Regions from separate parts of the Dehalobacter sp. DCA genome, predicted to be linked through region 2. Evidence: predicted binding sites of a transcription regulator. Region 2 holds the regulator's gene; the other holds the start of a gene.
What was found. The regulator NrdR, encoded in region 2, represses ribonucleotide reductase genes. The targets are predictions, from matches to a motif close to CACNANATNTNGTG.
Positions count from the first base shown of each region.

Region 1: a site for NrdR is predicted at 1,354-1,367, ahead of DHBDCA_RS13410 (vitamin B12-dependent ribonucleotide reductase). Genes of this name have one in related genera too.

Region 1 is NC_018866.1:2,787,184-2,790,613, forward strand. Features, by position in the region: gene DHBDCA_RS13395 (HD domain-containing phosphohydrolase) at 1-181, opposite strand, end outside; gene DHBDCA_RS13400 (DUF1294 domain-containing protein) at 324-599, opposite strand; gene DHBDCA_RS13405 (zinc-ribbon domain containing protein) at 950-1,249, shown strand; gene DHBDCA_RS13410 (vitamin B12-dependent ribonucleotide reductase) at 1,445-3,430, shown strand, end outside.
Region 2 is NC_018866.1:1,723,560-1,726,989, reverse strand. Features, by position in the region: gene metH (methionine synthase) at 1-82, shown strand, start outside; gene DHBDCA_RS08285 (hypothetical protein) at 236-1,003, opposite strand; gene nrdR (transcriptional regulator NrdR) at 1,281-1,739, shown strand; gene DHBDCA_RS08275 (ribonucleoside triphosphate reductase) at 1,822-3,430, shown strand, end outside.

The DNA of each region.
Region 1 (3,430 bases), 1.1 Mb from region 2:
TTAAAATCAGATCGGGATTATGCTCCCGATATAAGGACAGGGTTTCCCTGGAATCAGTGGTGGACATGATATTGCTGTATCCCGACATTTTTAACAGTTTTTCAAGCAACAAAATATTTACTGAATTATCGTCGACGATTAGTATTCTGGCCCTTGAAATACTATCAGTATTTATCTTCATCCGCCTCCCAATCTTTCACAAATCAACTGCTTATTAATGAGGAAATTTCCGGTCAGCCAGCCACTATATCTTAATATACCTTATTCTTATGGGAAATTCTAGATAAAAAATGTTTATCCTTGGAATCTCTACAATTTTTTCTCTAAAATTTTTGCAGAAAATAGACAAGAACAGATATATTCAATATGATCAGAACAGGGATACCGTATACAAAGGCCTTATGCTTGGTTTTGTGTCGGAAGAAACGCATGGCCAGATAGATCCCCGGAGCACCAAATATCAGTCCTATAAGAAAGAAACGGCGTTCAGAGACCCGTCGGCCTCCCCGTTTGGCCTTATATTTATCCCACCCCATAACGGAAAAACCATAAATATTTACAAGGACAATGTATCCCCATATAAGCCAGATATATTCCATATCTGCAGCCTCCCTTGCTCAGTCAAAAACCATTTATGACCAAAATCATACCATGAATGAGACAGGAAAAAAATACGCAGAGAAATGCTTGGAAAGATATTAGGACTAAATAGGACAAAATATAAAGATTATAGGACAAAACATAAAGATTAATAGAAAAAATACTGAGAAGTTTGAAAAATCAGACAGAATACTTTATACTTTGTTTTGACAATTTGTATTTTTTTAGTTATACTAAGTATTGCTCGTTAATATTTGAGGGATTAGAAGACCTTCTCGACTGCCTCAGGCTCAGGGAAGATGTCGAATCAACTTCCAATGAGGCGGGTAATAAATCTAGGAGGTCATTTATGTATAATGACAAAACACTAAGTTGTAAAGACTGTGGCCGTGAATTCACTTTTTCTGCATCCGAGCAGGAATTCTACGCTGAAAAAGGATTCACGAACGAACCAGGCCGCTGCCCCGAATGCCGTTCAGCAAGAAAAGCACAGAGCAGAAATGGTGGCTATTCGCGCCCTCAACGTGAAATGTTCCCTGCTGTTTGTTCTGCTTGTGGCAAAGAAACCACAGTACCTTTCCAACCTACTGGTGACAAACCTGTTTATTGCCGGGATTGCTACCAACCCCGCTCCAGAAACAACTGGTAATTTAATTGTTATCAGACCCTTCCGGGTATCTTACCCGGGGGGGTTTTTGTTTTTGAGAGCCTATTTATTTTTTATGATTAATTTTTCCATTTTACCCCCTTGACTACCAGATATAGTATCTGTAAACTTTATATAGTACTACTTGTAGTTTACTAACCGGATTTACAGTCCGAATGAATTTTGGAGGTATAAACGTTGCGTAACAATACGGAAGTTTGGAAAAAGTGGCCCAAAGCCAATCTTTCGCCGAATGCCAGAGTTGTCCTGGAACGGAGATATTTGAAGCAGGAAAATGACCAAAAATGCGAGACGCCGGAAGCGCTGTTTTACCGGGTTGCTTCGGTCATTGCCGGCGCTGAAGAAAAATATGGTAAGAATCCGCAGGAAATTCAGGATTTGACCAAAGAATTTTACACCGTCATGGCTAATTTGGAGTTTATGCCGAATTCGCCGACACTGATGAACGCCGGGCGTGACCTTGGACAGTTAAGTGCCTGCTTTGTTTTGCCGGTCGGGGACAGTATGGAGGATATATTTGATGCACTGAAACATGCAGCAATTATACATAAGTCAGGCGGCGGAACAGGCTTTAACTTTTCCCGGCTGCGCCAGAAGAACAGCATGGTGCGTTCCACCGGAGGGGTTGCTTCCGGTCCGGTTTCGTTTATGAAAGTCTTTAATGCCGCTACGGAAGCTGTCAAGCAAGGAGGAACAAGACGCGGCGCCAACATGGGCATTCTTCGGATCGACCACCCGGATATTCTGGAATTTATCAGCTGCAAAGAAGATAACCGGGATATTAACAATTTCAATGTTTCGGTTGCTGTAACGGAATCATTTATGAAAGCTGTGGAAAATGACACGGAATATGACCTAATTGACCCTCACTCTGGAAAGTCGGCAGGCAAGCTCCCCGCCAAACAAGTCTTCGCTAAAATTGTTGACCACGCTTGGCGGAACGGCGAACCGGGCATGATCTTTATTGACCGGATGAGTCGCGATAATCCGACGCCGCATATTGGCGTGATTGAGGCCACCAACCCCTGTGGCGAACAACCCTTACTTCCCAATGAAGCATGCAATCTTGGCTCCATTAATTTAAAGCTTATGGCGGCGGAAAAGGACGGAAAGACCGTAATTGACTGGGAGCGTTTGGGCTATGTCACAAGGCTCGCGACCCGTTTTCTCGATGATGTGATTGATGTCAACCAATATCCTCTTCCCGTAATCGAAGAAATGGTCAAAGGAAACCGGAAAATTGGCCTGGGTGTTATGGGTTTTGCAGATTTGATGATTCTTCTGCAGACATCCTATATTTCCGAAGAAAGTACAGCCTTCGCCGGAAAGATTATGGAATTCATCCGTACCGAATCCCGTATAGAGTCCCAGCGACTGGCCAAGGAACGCGGTACCTTTCCTAATTATCAGGGTTCCATTTATGACGGCAAGATCGAATTACGCAATGCTACACTGACTACGGTTGCCCCGACAGGGACGATATCGATGATCTGCGGTGCTTCCAGCGGCGTGGAGCCGCTCTTTGCCGTGGCCTATACTAAGACGGTCATGGACGGTACGGCGCTGATTGAGGTCAACCCGCTTTTTGAAGATTATGCGCATAAGTATGGCTTTTACTCAAAGGAGCTTATGGCCAAAATTGCCGAACGAGGTAACGTCTTCGGTTTGCCGGAAGTCCCGGAATGGGTGCAGAAGGTCTTTGTTACCGCGCAGGAGATCTCTCCTGAATGGCATATCCGAATTCAGGCTGCTTTTCAAAAATATACGGATAATGCGGTCTCCAAAACTATTAATTTTGCAAATACAGCTACTTGCGAAGATGTTGCCGAAGCGTTTCGCCTAGCCTTTGAGCTTGGCTGCAAAGGAATTACGGTCTATCGGGACGGCAGTCGTGAACAGCAGGTGCTGTCTGCCGGAACGAAAGAAACTGCCAATCCGGCGGTTGATTTCAAAGCCACAGCTGAACCTGAGACGACTGCAAAGCCCAAGACCACCGCTGAATCTGAAACAACCGCTTCTGCACCGATGCCTACCATCAAGCCGAGGCCCCGCCCGCCGGTGACTGTCGGCGTCACTGAAAAGATTAAAATTGGTTGCGGTAATCTCTATGTTAGCGTAAACGCCGATGAAACCAGTATCTGTGAAGTGTTTACCAATACGGGA
Region 2 (3,430 bases):
TTTCATGATGGACCCCGAAGCGTCTGTTACCGCTGTTGTTTTTTCTCATCCCGAAGCTAAGATATTTAATATTAACCGTTGATCTCTGTAACAAACGCATGAAATCCCGTCTCGAGACTGAGGCGGGATTTCATGCGTCTTGTGTGTTGTCAACTAGTTTTTATAGAGCCTTACCAGCCTCTTTCTCCTAAGGATTTCTTTGACTTTTCATAGCTGTTATCTGTGTTTGAATTTTTCAAAAACCATAGTTTTGCCTTCTTCTGCTAAATAGACTGGAAGTATAATTCTGATTTTGATCAAATAGTTCATAAGGATTTTGGACAGTTGGATTTTGAACAACAGGTTGGGCAAAGGTACTCAGAGCTTCCGGGGTAGGAGAAGGAACGGCCGGCCCGGGTACAATCTGGTTCTGCGGACGGATTCCAGTCGGGAAGGACTGAAGATTTTTACCAAAGCTAAACAAGCCTCTCCGTGTTTTTTGACGCTTTCTGTTTTGCTTTTCAATCTTTTTTTCTGCTTTGGTTTGTTTTCTCCCGCGTACACCTGCTTCAGATTCTATTCCGGTTTCTGTTCTTTTTGTCCTTTTTATGCCTTTACTTGTATTAATAACTGTACCTGAACCGGTGCTTATTCCAGTACCGGCACCATTTCCTGATCCTGAACTTGGTCCAAGTCCTGATCCTGCTTCTGTCACTATTGTCTTTATTCCTGTGCCACTGTTTGCCTGGGGATTTCCGGGCAAGAGGAATGAAGGGGGATTTCCTTTAAAAATGACTTTATTAATAAGCGGATAGCCGACCCGGTTCAACAAAAAGGTACCGGTTTTACGGGCCATAGGAATACCTATTCTTTTAGCAAGTGGAAGTCCGACTTTCCTGGCAATGGGCATGCCAATCTTTTCAGCAACGAGGGGACCAACTTTACCGGCGATGTATGGCTGAAGTTCCCTCAGTACAATCGGTGCAACTTTTTGCAGAAGATAGGAGGGTTGACCAATACTCATGGGGATTCCTCCTTATGGTTATAATGGAATATATTTACAATAAAAGGATATGTTTTTTTGACGGAAGTGTGTTTGTCTTGATTTATTTATTTTGCAATGATTTGGGACTTAAGTAATGTTTTGCATAAAATCTTCAAGAACTAAAATCGCAAGCAAAACGTAAAATAATCCATATAGAAGGCCTTAGATGCATAAAAACGCCAATAAAAGGCGATTGCTTACTATATATAGTGTTGATAAAATAAGGAATATACAAGATATAGGAAGGATGAGGGTATTGCGCTGTCCTTTTTGCCAGAGTGACGACACGAAGGTGCTGGATTCCAGACAAATTGAGGAAGGTACTGCTATCCGACGCAGACGGGAATGCGATGTCTGCACAAAGCGTTTTACGACGTATGAGCGCTACGAGGATTTTCAGCTGATTGTCGTGAAAAAGGATGGCAGAAGAGAGCCCTTTTCCCGTCACAAACTGCTGTCAGGTTTGAACAAGGCCTGTGAAAAACGCCCCGTGTCCACTGAGCAGCTGGAAACAATGGTCACTGATATCGAAAGAGAAATGCGTGATATCAACGATCGCGAAGTGCCGAGCGAACTGGTCGGCGAAGCCGTCATGAAAAAACTGTTTGAAATAGATGAAATTGCGTATATTCGCTTTGCTTCTGTTTACAGGCAGTTCAAGGATATTCAGAAGTTTATGGAAGAGTTGAACGGACTGGTAAAGCGTCGCAAATAAAACAGTCCCCCAATTGAGATCCTTGCGATAAAGACAGGATATCCATGCAAATAAATATATATGGGAGCAGGAGGACTAAGCCATGTACGTTGTGAAAAGGGATGGAAGAAGAGAAATTTTTAATCAAGAGAAGATTCGCAAGGCGGTAGAAAAGGCTTTTATCGCTACCGAAACCCCCAATGTCACTAACTGGGCGAAGATCGTTACCGACAGGGTATTCTCAGAATTGGAAGCTGCTTACAGTAAGAATGAAGGCTTCCAAATCGAGCAGATTCAGGACAAAGTCGAAGATGTCCTGATGCAGACAGGAAATACCAATGTCGCCAGAGCATATATCCGGTACCGCTTCCAGCATGAAATCATTCGAAATCAGGAAAGCGCCAAAAACGATAACAATCAATTATTCTCTGATTACCTGGGGCTGGGAACCTGGGAAATCAAAGAGAATTCCAATATGGGATTTTCGGTTCAGGGGCTTAACCGGTTTGTAACCAGCAAAGCGACCAATGCTTTCTGGCAGTCCCTGCTTCCGTCTGAAGTCGGTAAAGCGCACGATTCCGGTGCTTTGCATAATCATGACATGGGAGACCTTGCTCCATATTGCGTCGGCTGGGATCTCAAAGATCTGCTTCTGGTGGGCTTTAGGGGCGCGGAAGGCAAGACGACCTCCAGACCGGCCAAACACTTCCGTTCCGCACTCGGACAGATCGTTAATTTCGTTTATACCTTACAGGGAGAAGCTGCCGGTGCTCAGGCGCTCTCCAGCTTTGATACCTATCTTGCTCCGTTCGTCAGAGTGGATAACCTTGATTATAAACAAGGCACACAGGGGATTCAGGAATTTATTTTCAATGTCAACGTCCCGACCAGGGTAGGTTTCCAGTCTCCATTCTTTAATATTACGCTCGATGTGCGGGCGGCCGAATCGGCCATCAAAGATGAGCCCGCTGTCGTTGACGGCAAATTCCTGGATACGCCATACCGGGAATATCAAGCTGAGATGGATATCATCAATATGGCGTTCTGCGAGGTCATGCTCGAAGGTGATGCTGACGGCAATATTTTTAGCTTCCCGATCCCGACATACAACATCACGAAGGGCTTTGACTGGAACAGTGAAGTATCGAGAGCGATCTTTAAAATGACCGACAAATATGGAATCCCGTATTTTGCGAATTTTATCAATTCCGATATGAATCCGGAGGACGCCAGAAGCATGTGCTGCCGTCTGCGTCTGGACAATAGGGAACTCAGAAAACGCGGCGGTGGCCTGTTCGGAGCCAACCCGCTCACGGGAAGCATTGGCGTTGTAACCTTGAACCTGCCGTTGTACGGTTATCTGGCTAAGGGCAACTGGGATCAGTTCATCACGCTGATTGATAACCACATGAACATCGCCCGGTCCTCGCTGCAGACCAAACGCAAAACGCTGGAGATCCTGACGGACAATGGCTTGTACCCGTATACCAAATTTTATCTGAGGGATATCAAGAAACGTTTCGGCAAGTACTGGACAAACCACTTCTCGACGATCGGTCTAGTCGGCATGAATGAAGCGATCCGTAATTTTACTTCGGACGCCGATGACATCACCACTGTTTTCGGACAGAATTTTGCCAAGGAAACATTGAACTATATGAGAGACCGCATCCAGGAATTCCAGGAGCAAGACGGAGACCTCTATAACCTTG